DNA from 3 places in the Planococcus antarcticus DSM 14505 genome. Region 3 is predicted to be linked to each of the others. Evidence: riboswitches for the same ligand, from Rfam matches in the RefSeq annotation. Region 3 holds a riboswitch; each other region holds the start of a gene.
The links. Region 3 has a riboswitch for lysine ahead of BBH88_RS06165 (Na+/H+ antiporter NhaC family protein). Riboswitches for the same ligand answer to the same signal wherever they lie in the genome.
Positions count from the first base shown of each region.

Region 1: another riboswitch for lysine. It lies ahead of BBH88_RS07370 (aspartate kinase); the one in region 3 lies ahead of BBH88_RS06165 (Na+/H+ antiporter NhaC family protein).
Region 2: another riboswitch for lysine. It lies ahead of dapA (4-hydroxy-tetrahydrodipicolinate synthase); the one in region 3 lies ahead of BBH88_RS06165 (Na+/H+ antiporter NhaC family protein).

Region 1 is NZ_CP016534.2:1,468,078-1,473,874, reverse strand. Features, by position in the region: gene sdhA (succinate dehydrogenase flavoprotein subunit) at 1-535, opposite strand, end outside; gene BBH88_RS07375 (succinate dehydrogenase cytochrome b558 subunit) at 581-1,195, opposite strand; gene BBH88_RS07370 (aspartate kinase) at 1,597-2,814, opposite strand; lysine riboswitch at 2,955-3,129, opposite strand; gene uvrC (excinuclease ABC subunit UvrC) at 3,167-4,963, opposite strand; gene trxA (thioredoxin) at 5,018-5,332, opposite strand; gene BBH88_RS07355 (electron transfer flavoprotein subunit alpha/FixB family protein) at 5,761-5,797, opposite strand, start outside.
Region 2 is NZ_CP016534.2:3,336,728-3,342,524, reverse strand. Features, by position in the region: gene rpsN (30S ribosomal protein S14) at 1-189, shown strand, start outside; gene BBH88_RS20050 (hypothetical protein) at 267-386, shown strand; gene BBH88_RS16380 (STAS domain-containing protein) at 524-1,378, shown strand; gene dapA (4-hydroxy-tetrahydrodipicolinate synthase) at 1,413-2,303, opposite strand; lysine riboswitch at 2,432-2,610, opposite strand; gene BBH88_RS16370 (class I SAM-dependent methyltransferase) at 2,717-3,328, shown strand; gene ypfJ (KPN_02809 family neutral zinc metallopeptidase) at 3,387-4,232, shown strand; gene BBH88_RS16360 (TraB/GumN family protein) at 4,727-5,797, shown strand, end outside.
Region 3 is NZ_CP016534.2:1,237,284-1,243,080, forward strand. Features, by position in the region: gene BBH88_RS06150 (DUF72 domain-containing protein) at 30-890, shown strand; gene BBH88_RS06155 (sulfite exporter TauE/SafE family protein) at 890-1,717, shown strand; gene BBH88_RS06160 (bifunctional metallophosphatase/5'-nucleotidase) at 1,730-3,073, shown strand; lysine riboswitch at 3,145-3,326, shown strand; gene BBH88_RS06165 (Na+/H+ antiporter NhaC family protein) at 3,433-5,007, shown strand; gene BBH88_RS06170 (sodium-dependent transporter) at 5,202-5,797, shown strand, end outside.

The DNA.
Region 1 (5,797 bases), 230 kb from region 3:
TATTTTGAGCTGTAATTCCTTTGCTTACGCCCTGCTCGTCAAGAACAAGACCAAGGAATTCCCAACCTTCGTATTTTGTAATCAGTCCGCTTACTTCGTAGCGGCGGACTTGCTCATCCAATGCATATAATAATTGCTGCCCAGTTGTAGCTCCAGCAAATGCTGTTCTATGGTACATTGTTCCACCAAAACGACGGAAATCTAGAAGACCTTCCGGCGTACGGTTAAACATAACGCCCATACGATCGAACATACGGATAATTCCTGGTGCTGCATCCGCCATTGCTTTTACAGGGCGCTGATTCGCTAGAAAGTCGCCACCGTAAACCGTGTCGTCAAAGTGGATGTCCGGAGAATCCCCTTCACCCTTTGTATTAACCGCACCATTGATCCCACCTTGTGCACATACTGAGTGGGACCGTTTAACGGGAACGATTGAGAATAAATCGACCGGAGCGCCTGCCTCTGCAACTTTAATTGATGCCATTAAGCCGGCAAGGCCGCCACCGACGATAGAAATTTTGCCCTTTGCCATGTTAGTATTCACTCCTCTTTTAGTTCACCAATAATTGAGTCATTCTCAAACGAATGCAAACAATGCTCTGATACCAATAATCGATAATACAATAAATACTAGAAGTGTGAAATAAGTTGTATATCGCTGTGCTGTCGCGGATTGTGTAATTCCCCAAGTAACAAGGAAAGACCAAAGTCCATTTGCAAAGTGGAAAGTTGCTGCTAGAACACCAACGATGTAGAATGCCATCATCCAAGGATTATCCAGGATATTTGCCATCATGTTGAAATCAGCTTCAGCAGCTGCTCCGATTGCGACCTGGAATCTTGTTTCAAAGATGTGCCAAGCGATGAAGACTACCAGGAAGACTCCCGTATAGCGCTGTGCAACAAACAACATATTGCGCATATAGCTATAATGCCCAGGATTGTTCTTCGAAGTAAACGCTATGTATAGGCCATAGAACGCGTGGTACATAATCGGCAAGTAAATGACAAATATCTCCAGGAAAATAACGAATGGAAGATTCGCTAAAAAGTGAGATGCAGTATTAAATGCCTCTTCTCCTTGTGTAGCAAAATGGTTGACGATTAAGTGCTGTGTTAAGAATATGCCAATAGGAATAATTCCCAACAATGAGTGCAGCCTACGCATTAAAAATTCACGATTGTTATTCAAAATTTTACCCCCCTCAAAACATTAATTGGCAGCGTCCAGAGCAGGCAATATATTGCAAAAGCAACTGAAGCCGCACACCATCATGATACAATAATATGACATATTTATTGTACTCCCACCCTCTTGGAGCGTCAAGGCAACGAAACTCTTTTAAACAGATAGTTACCAAGCATTTAGAGGGTACGGGACGCCCTATCACTAGCAAAACACATTGGAATGTAACCGTTTTAATAGAATCTTACTAAAAAGCGATTCTCTAATTGAGAATCGCTTTTTATGTCTAAACTGTCCTATTCTACTGCCGCATGTATTATTGTAATATTGCCATTGAGAATTTGAACGTTTTGTGAATATTTTCACGAACCGTCATTTTAACTGTAGATGAGCATTCCTCAGCTTAGCTAAACTTCAGAAAGTCCGTACGCCTCGTGCAACGCATTTGCCGACTTGTTCATATCTACTTCCGGCACAACCACCGAAATTTTAATCTCTGAGGTACTGACCATTTTCACTTGAATCTCTTCACTTCTTAGTACATCGAACATCCGTGCCGCTACTCCAGGATTCGATACCATGCCAGAGCCGACAATCGACACTTTCGACAAACCTACTTCAACATTCAGCGACAAGAAGCCAATTTCTTCTTTGGCTTCTATCAAGACACGGCGTGTTTCTTCAAGGCTTTCCTGGCTGATGGAAAAAGACACGGATGGTGGAAATTCATCGCTAATGCTTTGGACGATAATGTCTACGTCTATCTGATGTTCAGCAAGCTTTGTAAAAATATTAGCCAAGGATCCGTTAAATGGCTTTTTATAGGTTACGGTTACACGTGCGATTCCTGTTTCAAACGCGACGCCTCTGACGATTAAGTTTTTCTCCACAGTGATCACCTCTTGTATGATTGTGCCAGGCTCATCTGAATAACTCGCTCTGACGGATAATGGAACATGATTGTTTTTTGCAAACTCGACCGCCCGTGGGTGCAAGACACCCGCACCCAAATTAGCGAGTTCCAGCATTTCATCATAAGAAATTTGTTGTAGCTTGCGAGCACCTGTGACATGTCGTGGATCGGATGTATAGACGCCGTTGACATCTGTGTAGATCTCACATTTCTCCGCTTTCAAAGCAGCGGCAAGCGCAACAGCCGTCGTATCGGATCCGCCCCTGCCAAGCGTTGTGATATTGCCAATTTTATCGACTCCTTGAAAGCCAGCAACAACGCAAAAATAGCCATTTTCTAGTACACGTTCAAGGCGCTCGGTATGGATCTTTTCGATACGGGCATTGCGCGGCACGGATTCAGTTTCAATTCCCGCCTGCCAGCCGGTAAAAGACAATGCTTCATGACCTAGCTTTTTAAAAGCCATTGCCAATAAAGAAATGGTGACTTGCTCCCCAGTTGCTAGTAACATATCCATTTCTCGCTTTGGTGGCTCTGAAGAAATTTCTCCTGCTAGTCCGAGCAGGGTGTCAGTCGTCTTGCCCATTGCCGAAACAACAATGACGACGCGTTTCCTCTGTTCTTTTTCACGAATGGCCCTCTTCGCTACACTAATGATTTTTTCTGGAGTCGCGACAGACGTCCCTCCAAACTTCATGACGATCGTTTTCATTCCATTCACTCCCACATTCAGTATGTGGCCCTCAAAATGGCTGACCATGATGCCTTAAAGACAACATAGCCAGACACAAAAAGAGGTGGTTTACCGCAACCGCGGCAAACCACCTCTTTTGTCATGCACGAAAAACGCCCATGTGAGATAGCCCTCCAGAGATTGACTCTGACAGCTCTGCACCTCTTAAATGCAGAACCAGCATGCGCTATAGCAGTTACAGGCACACTTCGGCGACCGCCCCTTTCACCATTCGTCTCAGATTCTGCAAATCTCCGAATGCTTACTATTGACGTTCGCACCTCTATCATCACTTTTCCAAGTGATCTAAATATTCTTTTACAATAACATGTTATGATTCGCTTGGCAATATATCCTCTGCAAAATATTGTTCAATGGTCAACGCCAGAGCTTTAGGCATGCCGGCCTGTTTGATTTCTTCTACTGAAGCTTCTTTGATTTTTTTGACAGATCCGAAATGCTTTAACAGCTGCTGTTTCCGCTTCGGCCCCACTCCTTCAAGTCCGTCAAGCGCCGATTGAATCGAGTTTTTGCCGCGCAGCTGACGATGGAAGGTTATAACAAAGCGGTGCACTTCATCCTGAATCCGCTGCAACAAGTAAAAAGCTTCACTGGTCCGCTTCAGCGGCACAATTTCAGCCGGAGACCCATATAGCAATTGAGAAGTTTGGTGTTTTGCGTCTTTTGCAAGACCGGCAATCGGAATTGATAATCCCAGTTCATCTTCAAGGATTTCACGCGCTGATTCCATCTGTCCTTTGCCGCCATCAATGACGATTAGGTCAGGCAAAGGCAAGCCATCTTTTAAGACACGCGAGTAACGCCGACGGATAACCTCACGCATTGCCGCATAATCATCAGGCTTGGAAGCATTCCGCGTTTTGTATTTACGGTAATCTTTTTTGGAAGGCTTGCCGTCAATGAACGTAATCATCGCAGACACTGCATCGGCTCCCTGAATGTGCGAGTTATCGAAAGCTTCGATGCGCAACGGTGTTTCGATGTTCATCGCTTCACCCAAGTCTGCACATGCTCCAATCGTCCGTTCTTCCTGCCGCTCCAATAACTGAAATTTTTCCTTAATGGCGATATCAGCATTTTTCTTTGCCAACGCCACCAGGTCCTTTTTCTTTCCGCGCTGTGGAACCAGCACACGCACCCCGAGCCACTCTTTCAGCATATCAGGGTCATCCGCTTCCGGTAGCAGAATTTCACTTGGTTTTACATGGTTGGCTTTTTCATAAAACTGACCGAGATAAGTTAAAAATTCCTCTTCCGGATCTCGGTACAGTGGAAACAGCGAGACGTCACGTTCTATTAATTTGCCTTGGCGCACAAAAAACACTTGCACGCACATCCAGCCTTTGTCGACTGCATAAGCAAAAACGTCACGGTTGGTAAAATCGTTCATCGCCATTTTCTGTTTTTCCATAACAGTCTCAATCATTGAGATTTGATCACGGTATTCCTTAGCCCGTTCAAATTCCAGGTTTTCGGATGCTTGCGACATCTTTTCGACCAATTGATGCTTTACTTCACGGAATCCGCCGTTAAGAAATTTTGTGATGCCGTCGATTAGTTCCTTATAAGTCTCTTTTTCAACCGGCTTAACACAAGGTGCCAGACATTGACCCAGGTGGTAATACAGGCAAACTCGGTCAGGCATCGTGTGACATTTTCGCAACGGATATAGACGGTCCAGTAATTTTTTTGTCTCTGCTGCAGCGTATGCATTCGGATAAGGGCCAAAATATTTTCCTTTATCTTTTTTGACCTGTCTGGTCGTAATCAGCTTCGGATGGCGCTCTCCTGTGATCTTCAGATATGGGTAGCTTTTATCATCCTTCAGCATAATGTTATATTTCGGATCGTATTTCTTGATCAAATTCAATTCGAGAATTAGCGCTTCTTTATCAGAAGACGTGACGATATACTCAAAATCCTCGATTTCATTGACCAAACGCTGTGTTTTTGTGTCGTGACTGCCCGTAAAATAAGAACGCACGCGGTTTTTGAGAACTTTCGCCTTTCCGACATAAATAACGGTATTTTGGCGATCTTTCATCAAATAACAACCTGGTTGATCAGGCAATATTGCCAGTTTGTGTTGAATCAATTCGTTAGCCATTTTTTATCTCACCCTATTAAAAAACCGGGTACCATCACTGGACCCGGTTAAGAATTATGCGTGTTTTTCAACCATTTCAGCTAATGCTTCTTTTGGTCTGAAACCAACCACTTTATCAACTGTCTCTCCGTCTTTTAGAAATAACAAAGTCGGAATTGACATAATGCCGTAATTTCCAGCAGTTTCCTGGTTTTGATCGACATCAACTTTTACGATTTTAACTTTATCGCTCATTTCAGCATCTAACTCTTCCAGCACTGGAGCGATCATTTTACATGGTCCGCACCAAGTTGCCCAAAAATCTACTAAAACGAGTCCTTCTGATACTTCTTGTGAAAAGTTCTGATCTGTACCGTGTACGATTGCCATGAATAATTCCTCCTTATGATTAAACCAAACTATATACAGAGTATAACATGCGTTAAAAACACTAGCCATTTTTTTGCCTACTCCCCAAGTACCCGTTAGGTAGTGGCGTTAAACGGATATTAGCATGCTTTTCGTTTCGGTGAACGCTCTCTCATCTTTAGTCAAGTAGCGTTTTTGTAGATGCTCAGGTGAAAAGAATAGGCAAGGAGCTTAAACTGGTGCTTTCCGTTTTGGCGCTCGCTTCCTGCGGGGTCTCAGTTGTTTCACTATTCCGCAGGAGTCGTCCTGCACTTCAAGCAACCGGCAAGATGAAAACAAAACGAGTCAAGACCTACTAAAAACTACAAATTAAAAACAGGCGAAGAAAATGTGTAATCTCTCTCCACCTGTTTAAGTTTAACAATTTAGCGATTAGACGTTTCTTACCATTACATTACTTTCTTAAATTCTTCTGTCAGCATTGGA
Region 2 (5,797 bases), 1.7 Mb from region 3:
AAAGAAAAAGGTGACTTTCAGGCATTGGCAAATTTGCCGAAAGATTCATCTCCAGTCCGTTTAAATAATCGCTGCGGTGTGACAGGGAGACCACGCGGCTTTATGCGCAAGTTCGGCATGTCGCGGATCGTTTTTAGGGATTTGGCGCATAAAGGCCAGATTCCCGGTGTTAAAAAGGCCAGTTGGTAGAGCGATCTTTCATGTCTTTTCTTTCTAAAAAATTTAAAAGAATGGAAACTGTCGACTAGCAGCACATTCCCATCACGGTGAGCAGTGGTGTTGCGGCTTATGAATCTGGAGATAATGTGGAAAGTTTGTTGTCGCTTGCTCATGGTTTTCTCTACAAAGCTAAGGCTAGTAGCAGAAATTGCGTCATTGGAAACTAATACAGAACTGCACCGTACATCCGTCTTTGAGGCGGATGTATTTTTTTGCGGAAAAACGGTAAATAAACCCATTACAATCCTCGGTTCAAAGGCTATAATAAAGGCATAAAAAAATATCTTTGCCTTTGGAGGTTCTGATGGAAAAATACAATCGATTGCTGGGTGAACGGGTGATAGCAGATAAGGCATTAGTTGCTCAGTTAATTCATGAAGAAGCGGTCAAACACACTCCCCTTGAGCAATTGCTAGAGCATAAGGAATTAGTGGAGGTCGTCAAAGCAGCCAGAGCCGATTTTGTGGAATTGCTTGGAGAATCCATCATCAATAGCTGTGACGAGGAAAAAGTGCTTGCAGGTATCGCAGCTTGGGGAGAAGCGACAGGGAACTTCTTTTTTGAAAACAATATGGCATTGGATGATGCTATGGCGGAAACCTCGCTTTACCGCAAACACATCGGAAAAATCATTAAGACAGAAGCGATTCATAAAAAAATGGACCTTCCGCTTCTTTTTAATGTCATGGAGTTTTTCCATTCATTGCTGGATCATGCAGTATATTCGTATACAAATACTTACACGGGTTCGTATCAGCGGAAATTGAAATCGGCAAGAAAGGAATTTCTTGAACTGTCAGCACCGGTCGTCCCTGTCAGTGATCAGATTGCCATTTTGCCGTTAGTAGGCAGTATTGAAATTGACCGTGCCCGCTATATTCTGGAGAAGACACTGCTATCCGCCAATCAGCTGAAAATCAAGATGCTCATTGTAGATCTGTCGGGAGTGGTACGGGTAGACTCGATGGTGGCGGAACAAATTATCAAAATTGTCCAGTCGCTGAAGCTAGTTGGGGTACGGTCCATTCTGACTGGCATCCGACCCGAAATCGCCAGAACGTTGGCTGAAATTGGCGTCGATTTAAAAGACCTAGAAATTGGCGGCAGCTTAAAGCGGGTTTTGGAACAGATGAAAGATAACGAATTTAAAAAACGTTGAAGCCCGAGGGCTTCAACGTTTTTTTGTGATGAACTTAGTTAGTAACAGCCTCTGAATGCAGATCTGGCAATGATTTACGCAATGCTGAGGCTTCTTCTTCGGTCAATGAAAGCATCGGCAAGCGTACACCACCTACCTGGACACCGGTCATGTTGAGCGCTGCTTTGACCGGAGACGGATTTGGCGCAGCGAACAATGCTTTCATGGTCGGCAATAAACGTCTATGGATAGCCGCTGCTGTTTTTACGTCACCTGTTTTAAAGCTAGTAATCATGTCCTGCATAGCGCTGCCGATAATATGTGCAGACACTGAGACGATACCAGTTCCGCCGATTGACAGCATCGGTAAAGTCAGACTGTCATCACCGCTGTAGACAGAAAAAGATGCCGCTGTTTTTTCAATGATTTCTGCAGTTGCATCTAAGTCGCCGCTCGCTTCTTTGACAGAAACAATGTTGTCAATCTTGGACAGGCGGATAATCGTCGCTGGGGACATAGTGACCACGCTGCGCCCTGGAATATTGTAAAGCATGACTGGCAGACGTGTAGACTGGGCAATTGCCTGGAAATGTTGGAACATACCTTCCTGTGACGGCTTGTTGTAATAAGGAGTGACCAACATGACGCCGTCAACGCCAGATTCTTCCGCTTGTCTCGTCAATGAAATGGATGCGCGCGTATTGTTTGAGCCGGTCCCTGCGATGACTGGGATTCTGCCGGCGACGATGTTGACGGTAAACTGGAACAACTCTACTTTTTCATCTGTTGATAAAGTCGGAGATTCACCTGTTGTTCCCGCGATGACAAGGGCATCTGAACCGTTCGCTATCAAATGCTCTATCAGTTTCTGAGTTGCCGGAAAGTCAATTTCTCCATGTTGATCGAATGGTGTTACCATTGCTGTAATTACTTGGCCGAAATTCATAAAAAACACACCCTTTTCTAATTTTTGTCGAAGCTTAGAGGTGAGGGGCCAGTCAGGAATGAACAAAAAAAGCAGCAACGAGGGGTCCCGTTGCTGCAGTAGAAACAATGTTTACCATTCGTTCCTGTGCATCAGATAGCCCTCCATATAGTTTCCTATATGACAGTCCTGCATTTGTTGAATGCAGACCCAGCGAACAGAAATATGAGATTTCCGCCACTTCGGCAAATCCCCCTTTCGGCAAACGTCAATGGATCTCATTGTCCTCGTTTTGCGTACTGGTGGTTTTTGCGCCTCTATCCTACTCCATGAAAGCTGGAGCAAGAAATATTTAATTAGCTGTACTATAACAAATTTCCCTGTCAATTACAAGATAGAGAATGTAAAATCTTACGAAAAAGGAGTGATCCGGGATGAACGAGCAGACCTATGAATACCAGTTGAACATCGTAACAGAGGGAAACCAGCAGGGCTTCACGGATTCTTTGCACCATAACCGATACGAACCGACACCCTATGAGCTGCTGGACAAGCTATTCCAGAATTATAGCCTGTCCTCTGGAGACAGACTGGTGGATGTGGGATGTGGAAAAGGTCGCTTAAACTTTTATGTGCATCATTTATTTGGTGCAAAAAGTGCAGGTATCGAAATGAATCCAGTGTTCTACACCGAAGCTCTCGAAAATAAAAAACGATATTTGAAAAAGCATGCTGCTGCGGAGTCTAGCATTAACTTTTATAATTGCTTGGCACAGGAATATTCGATCGTAGCACAAGACACTATATTTTATTTTTTTAACCCTTTTTCCGTGGAGATCTTTATTGCTTTTATCAATAAAATTTTAATCTCAGTCGAAACAAACTCACGGAAAGTAGAAGTGATCCTGTTTTTTGCCTCACAGGAATACAGCGACTTTTTGGAAACTAGCACCGTTTTTCAATTGATAAAAGAAATCCAACTGCCCGATTTCCATAAAAATCCGCGCGAACGATTTTTAATTTATCGTCTGCCTAAAATGGATTAGAACTAGGACGATAACGGGTATGTTTACAATAAAAACAGTTGCGAAACGAGGAACCTTTATGGAATGGAAAGACAGAAAAGCCAGTAGAAACGTTGAAGACAGAAGAGGGAAAGGTGGTGTAATAGTAGCAGGAGGCGGCATCGGCAGTATTTTGATTGTGCTGTTAGTAGCATTTTTAGGCGGTGACCCGGGTGTCATTCTTGATCAATCAAATGGATCATCAGTGTCGACTTCAAACCAGCTGTACGAGTCAACAGCGCAAGAAGAAGAGTTGGCTGAATTTGTTTCAGTCGTTTTGGCTGATACCGAACAGGCCTGGACGGAAGTATTCGAAGAAGAAGGAATGGAATATGTCGAGCCGACATTGGTGCTTTACAGCGGAAGTGTTGAGTCTGCATGTGGGACGGCAGGTGCAGCCGTCGGTCCATTTTATTGTCCAGGCGACTACAAACTTTATATTGATTTGAGTTTTTACAATGAACTACACACCCAATTTCAAGCACCAGGCGATTTTGCTATGGCCTATGTAGTGGCACACGAAGTCGGACACCACGTCCAGAATCTTCTTGGTGTCATGGAAGAAGTGCAGCCTCTCCGCAACCAACTAAGCGAAGAAGAATACAATAAAGTGCAAGTTCGCTTGGAACTGCAAGCTGATTATTTATGGGGTGTTTGGGCAAATCATGCACAAGGCATGGGCTATCTAGAAGAAGGCGACCTAGAAGAAGCACTGACAGCGGCAAGTGCTGTAGGAGACGACACCATTCAACAACGTGCGCGTGGTTACGTAGTACCCGAAAGTTTTACACACGGCAGTTCCGAACAACGCCAAAGATGGTTCAAAAAAGGCTTTAAGGCCGGCAATTTAAAAGAAGGCGACACATTTAAAGCGACTGATTTGTGAGTGTAAATATTGAACTGAAGAGTTAGCTATTTAACTATAATATTTGAAAAAGACGAGGAAATCTTTTCAAGCGAACACTTTGATCAACAAGAAGTGAACGCGTATCTGGTGTGATAGAACAAAGCTAGCATAGCGATACAAGAGAAGACAATTTTTTCGTCGTCTTTCACTCTTTCTTTTAAGTGTTTTCAAATGACTAATTGTTAAGATGTGGAGTAAACCAACGGAGACTCCAAGGGAGCAGCGAAGCAACATGGAAAGAAATCCACTCGGGCGTAAAGCCCGAGTTAGTTCGGTGCAAGCCCGCAGGAAAGCGGAGTTGGTTTGCGGAACGTCTTTTAAAACTATTAATTCACCTTACATAGAAATCACTTTTTCAAATGCGATTAAAAGGGTGGAGCATTGATATTTTTGCTGATGTGATTCATTATATAAAATAGACAGTCTTTTCATGTGAGGTGAAAAGAAATATAGTTCTGTGAAGGAAGTACAGCATGATGGATGACAATATCACACGCATAGAATACAACGGCAAAGAATTGATCCTAATCGGTACGGCACATGTTTCTAAAGCTAGTGCAGAGCAGGTTAAAGCTGTTATCGAAGCAGAGCAGCCGGATTCAGTGTGCATCGAACTCGATGCGCAGCGCTATGAATCGGTTACGCAAGGCAGCAAATGGAAAGAGACAGATATTTTCAAAGTGATCAAAGACAAAAAAGCTAGCTTGCTTTTGATGAACTTGGCGATTTCTTCTTTTCAAAATCGACTCGCAGATCAGTTCGGGATTAAACCCGGACAAGAAATGATTCAAGGAATCGCGTCTGCTAAAGAGGCAGGAGCAGAACTCGTGCTGGCGGACCGCAATATCCAAGTGACGTTTTCGCGTATTTGGGGCAATATCGGCTTTATGGGAAAAGCACAGTTGTTGACATCTGTATTCTTCAGCATTTTCAGCAAAGAAACCATTTCAGAAGAAGATTTGGAAAAGATGAAATCACAAGATACGTTGAACGCGGTAATGGACGACTTTACACAAGCCTTTCCTAAACTAAAAGAGCCGCTTATTGATGAACGAGACCAGTATTTAGCGCAAAAAATAAAAAATGCGCCTGGAAAAAAAATCGTTGCGGTTCTTGGAGCAGCTCATGTGCCAGGCATTATCAAAGAAGTTCATAACGAACACGATTTAGCGAAGTTGTCGGAAGTTCCGCCAAAATCAAAATGGCCGAAAATCATCGGCTGGGCAATTCCGCTGGCGTTGGTCGCAATGATTGCCATTACTTTCATGAATAATCCGGCAGCCGGTATCGACCAAACCATTAGCTGGATCCTATGGACAGCCTGTCTTGGCGCTATTGGCGCTGCTGTAGCTTTTGGTCATCCATTAGCAATACTGACAGCTTTCGTCGGCGGACCAATCGGGGCACTGCACCCCCTTTTGGCTGCAGGCTGGTTTTCCGGGCTTGCGCAAGCCTACATTCGTCGCCCCAACGTTGGAGATTTTCAGACTTTATCGAAAGACGTGTTTACACTTAAAGGATTTTGGGACAATAAAGTCACGCGC
Region 3 (5,797 bases):
AAAATAATAACTAAAATGGAGGCGGGACGATGATTTATGTAGGATTGACGGGTTGGGGAGACCATCCGGATGTCTATAGCCCAGGCTCAAAGAAAACAGAAAAATTGATTGATTACAGCGCACATTTTCCGATTGTCGAACTGGATTCCTCTTTTTATGCGGTTCAACCTGAACGGAATATCCGGAAATGGATTGCCGAAACGCCTGAACAGTTCCAATTCGTGGTGAAAGCTTATCAGGGAATGACGGGACATCAACGTGGAGAAAATCCATTTGAGTCGCGTGACGACATGTTCGAATCATTTTGTAAATCCGTGCGGCCATTGAAAGAAGAAGGCAAGCTCGCAATGGTACTATTGCAATTTCCGCCATGGTTTGATTGCCAGAAAGAGAACGTCGAACAACTTCGGGAAATTACTGGACGTTTGACTGAATTTGACTTGGCGATAGAGTTTCGTCACCAGTCCTGGTATGCCAATGGGATGAGAGAAAAAACGCTGGATTTTCTGCGAGACAATAACCTGATTCATTCGGTCTGTGACGAACCTCAGGCAGGAGATGGCTCGATTCCGCTGGTACCCGTATCTTCGAGGGGAAATAAGGTGCTAGTGCGCATTCATGGGCGCAATGTCCATGGATGGCTGAATCCGGGACATGGGCAAAATTGGCGTGAAGTCCGTTACTTGTATGACTACAACAATGAAGAACTCGAGGAAATCAGCCATGCAGTCGAGTCATTGGCCGATACTACTGAGAATGTCTATGTTATCTTTAATAACAATTCAGGGGGCCATGCAGCAGGTGATGCGAAGGAGTTCCAGAAAATGAATGGATTATCCTTTGATGGGCTTTCGCCAAAGCAGATGGATTTATTTGAAGGAGGATTTTAATGATTTTCTTAATCATGGCGTTTGTCGGTGTGATTTCCGGTATCGTAGGCGCTTTGATAGGACTGGGTGGAGGAGTCATACTGGTCCCGGCCTTGCTGTTTTTAGGCACAAGTTTCGCATTTTTTCCTGAGCTTTCCCCGCAAAAAATTGTTGGCTTATCCGTTATCATGATGATTTTCACAGGACTTTCTTCCACTTTAGCCTATATGAAAGTTCGGACAGTCGATTATAAAAGTGGCCTTATATTCTTTGCGGGAAGCGCGCCGGGAACGGTGATTGGCGCTTTTGTCAATAAAAACCTGGATCTGCCTTCATTCAATCTATACTTTGGTATTCTTCTCGTTTTTCTATCCTTGCTTTTGATGATGCGTGATCACCTGAAGGCTGTTCACTGGTTTGTTGATAATGGGCGCAAGACGACGTTTACGGACAATGAGGACAAGCAATACATTTACGGCTATCCCATTTGGTTTGCGTTGATACTGACATTTTTTGTTGGATTTGCTTCAGGACTGTTCGGTATAGGTGGGGGATCGATTATTGTGCCAGCCATGATTCTCTTATTCTTGTTTCCTCCTCACGTGGCGATTGGTACATCGATGTTCATGGTTTTTTTATCGGCTCTTGTCAATTCGGTCACTCACATTGCATTGGGTCATGTACCATGGATTTATACGATTGCAGTTATTCCAGGTGCATACATCGGTGCAAAAATTGGAGCAAGGTTAAACAAACGCCTCGATTCGGAAATGTTGGTGACGATTTTACGGATTGTGCTCCTGGTTCTAGGACTGCGATCAATTTACGAAGGAATATTCAGTTCTTAAAGAGGTGTTTTTATGAACAAAACCATTCATATTTATCATACAAATGATTTGCATAGCCATTTCACAAACTGGCCCCGTATCAAGTCTTTTTTAGCTGAACGGAAAAGATGGCATGAAGAAGAAGGAGATGTCTGTTTGATACTGGACATTGGCGACCACGTGGATCGTTCGCATCCCTATACAGAAGGCACTGCCGGCAAAGGCAATGTTCAGCTGTTGAACGAAGCGGAATACGATGCAGTGACAATTGGTAATAATGAAGGCATCACGCTGTCAAAAGATGAATTGGATGATTTGTACGTCCAGGCTGATTTTAAAGTTGTGGTGTCAAATTTATTCGATTTGGAAGGCAATCGGCCAGACTGGGCAAAACCTTATCACATCATCCACGCAAAAAACGGAATGCGTATCGGTTTGGTAGGAGCGACTGCTGAATTTACTCCTTTTTACCGTAAGCTGGGCTGGCAAATCACCGATGCGAAACAGTCAATCATTCAGGCAGTAGAAGAAATAAAAGAAGAGACAGATTTGATCGTCTGTTTGTCGCATCTTGGTATCAAAGAAGACGAGCTTTTGGTGGACCTCTGCCCGCAAATCAATATTATTTTAGGCGCTCATACGCATCATGTATTCCATGATGGGAAATGGCAAGGGGATACACTGCTTGGAGCTGCCGGCAAATTTGGATTCTATGTTGGACACATCGCTGTAGAAAACGCATTTGAAAAATCTTCGGCACAGTTGATTGAGACTTCCCGATTACATGAAGTGGAACAAGGATTCGATGAATTTCTGGTTGAGCAAGGGAAAATACAAATGGAAGAGTTAATTTTTCACAGCACAAAGGTCTTGAAAGCGGAATGGTTTAAGGATTCGGAGTTGGGAACTTTATTTGGTAGGGCGATGCTGGAGTTTGCAGAAGCAGATTGTGCCTTATTCAATGCGGGAATTTTCATGGAAGACATGCCTGAAGGTTGTCTGACTCGTTACGATTTTCACAAGATGCTGCCTCATCCAATCAACCCTTGCCTGGTCGAGTTAAGCGGTGCAGAATTAAAGGAGATATACCTGCAATCCTTGAACGCAGAATGGCCACAGCTCGAACTCAAGGGTATGGGATTCCGGGGAGTCGTGTTCGGCAAGATGCTTCATTTGAATATGGAAATCATTGATCACCGATTTTATATCAATGGACAACTGGCGGTGCATGACCAGATTTACCGGTTGATCACATTAGATATGCTGACGTTTGGCTATTTTTTCCCAAGCCTGAAACGGGCTGCTAAGACATACTTTATGCCAGAGTTTCTTCGGGATGTCTTCAGTGGATATTTTCATAGTAAAGCCTTGAAGTAGAAGAAATGTTCAGAGTATACCGGCAGTTGATTTTGAGCTGATTTTGGGCTATGCTAACAAGGAAATATATATTGGTGGGTAGAGGCTGCAGAACTAATCAGTAAGATGCGCGAGTTTGACCGCGTGGAACGCATCTGAAAGGAAGTTTTGCCGAAATCGATTTTCTGAGGTCTAGGGAGATGGATTGGGGTCATTCTGAACAAGAATGTCACTGTCATTTAAGTAGAAGCTTAAATGGAGAGCTACAGGGTTGTTTGACGTTTTAACGCACAGACGAATTGTAGAAGGCTGACTTATCCAACTGGAGAAGTCAGTTTTTTTTCTCGTTTTTCACCCATCAAAAAAGAGGAGGAATTTTTATGGAAAATACGATTTTTTCGATTTTGCCGCCGATCATTGCAATCGTTATGGTGCTCTTAACGCGCCGTGTGCTATTGTCACTGGGCACCGGTATTGTTGCAGCAGCTATTATCCTGACATGGTTTGCGCCGCTTGAAGCTTTACAGGAGCTTGTGACATCATTTGCTATTATTTTTTGGAACGAAGGCTTCAATGCTTACAATGTCTTTATCATTCTTTTTCTGTTATTGCTAGGCATTATTACAGCATTCGTTAGTTTGTCGGGAGGCGGCCACGCTTTCGCTGAATGGGCTTCGACTCGTATCAAGTCAAGAACAGGGGCAAAAGTTCTGACAGTCGTTCTTGGAATGATTATCTTTATCGATGATTATTTCAACGCCTTGACAGTGGGGCAAGTAGCGCGCCCAATTACGGACCGTTACAAAGTTTCACGTGCCAAGCTTGCTTACTTTATCGATTCCACTGCCGCACCTGTCTGTGTAGTATCTCCGGTATCAAGCTGGGGTGCAGCCATCATTGGCATCATTGCAACCATCCTGGCCAGCCAGACCTTCGTTGAGTATTCCGCGCTGGAAGCTTTCCTATGGATGGCACCAATGAATTTCTATGTAGTCGCTTCGCTAGCTATCGTCTTTTTTGTCGCTATCCGCGATGTCGATTTTGGTGAAATGAAGAAGCACGAAGTGCTTGCGATTACTGAGGGGCAACTTTTTGATCCTAAAAAAACAATTCCAGGTGAAATGAAAGAAGAGTTTCCAACCCATTCACATGGCCATGTTAGAGATTTATTGCTGCCGATTTTATTATTGATTGTTGGTACAGTAGGGGCAATGATTTGGACCGGCTATCGGAATGCGGATCAAGTATTCGATATTTGGTTGATTTTCGAAAACACTGACGTGCCATCTTCATTATTAACAGGTGGTGTGTTAGGGGCATTGATGTCAATTATCCTTTACGTTACGCAAATGAAGAAAAATAAAACAGCTAATGTAGGATGGATTGGCAAAGGCATCTGGGCAGGCATCAAATCAATGATGGGCGCTGTGTTGATTCTAATTTTTGCCTGGTCATTGACTTCATTGATCGGATCCCTTGAAACGGGGGCTTACTTGGCAAATGTCGTTTCTGAAGGCAATGTACCGACATCTATTTTGCCGGTTCTATTGTTCGTCTTAGCCGGCATCATGGCTTTCTCTACAGGAACGTCATGGGGATCATTTGGTATCCTTTTACCGATTTCAGGAACGATCATGATTGAAGCCGATCCATCCTTGTTGTTGCCTGCATTGTCAGCTGTTTTAGCAGGAGCGGTATTCGGGGATCATTGTTCACCGATTTCCGATACGACGATTCTATCGTCCACTGGAGCGGGAAGCAATCATATGGATCATGTCTTAACACAAATTCCATATGCGTTGACGGCTGCGGGTATTGCAGCGATAGGGTATATTGTCATAGGCTTTACTGGTTCACTGCTAATCTCTTTAGGGGTGGTTGTAGCGGTCCTGACGGTACTTTTCATTGTCTGGTCAAAGCGGACAACTATTATTGAAAAACAGCAAAATGCATAATAGAAACAAGGCAGGGAAGCTTATTCTCTGCCTTTTTACTTTTGTGGCAATAGTTTTTTAAAAATATATTGCGAATTCATCTTTACTTTGGCAAAGCCTCTCGGTATACTATTTTTAGATTAACTAATAATCTGAAAATAAACAAAATTCCTATTTTTATGTAAAATGAATGGGAAAAAAAAGGGGGAAGAGAGATGGAACGTTCGCAATGGGGTACACGTGCTGGCTTTATAATGGCCGCCGTCGGCTCTGCAATTGGATTAGGGAACATTTGGAGATTTCCTTATGTGGCCTATGAGAATGGTGGAGGAGCATTTTTTATACCGTACTTATTCGCTCTGTTGACAGCAGGGATACCAATTCTTATTTTGGAATTCACCATCGGACATAAATACCGGGGATCGGCGCCATTGTCATTCTTCAGAATGAGCGGCAAGAAAGCAGAATGGATTGGATGGTGGGCAGTATTTGTCTCCTTTGTCATATCTGTCTATTACGCGGTTATTATTGCTTGGGCAATGCGCTACACGATTTTTTCTTTCAACCAAGCGTGGGGAGAAGATACAGAAGGATTTTTATTTAATGATTTCTTACAGCTAAATGCGGTACCGGGACAAACAGGGGAAATTGTCTGGGGAATCTTTATACCATTAGCGCTAGTTTGGATTATTACATTAGGGATACTACTTGCAGGTGTTAAAAAAGGAATTGAGATGGCCAATCGGATTTTCATTCCAACATTGGTAGTTATTTTCCTTATTGTTGTTGTCCGTGCATTGACATTGGACGG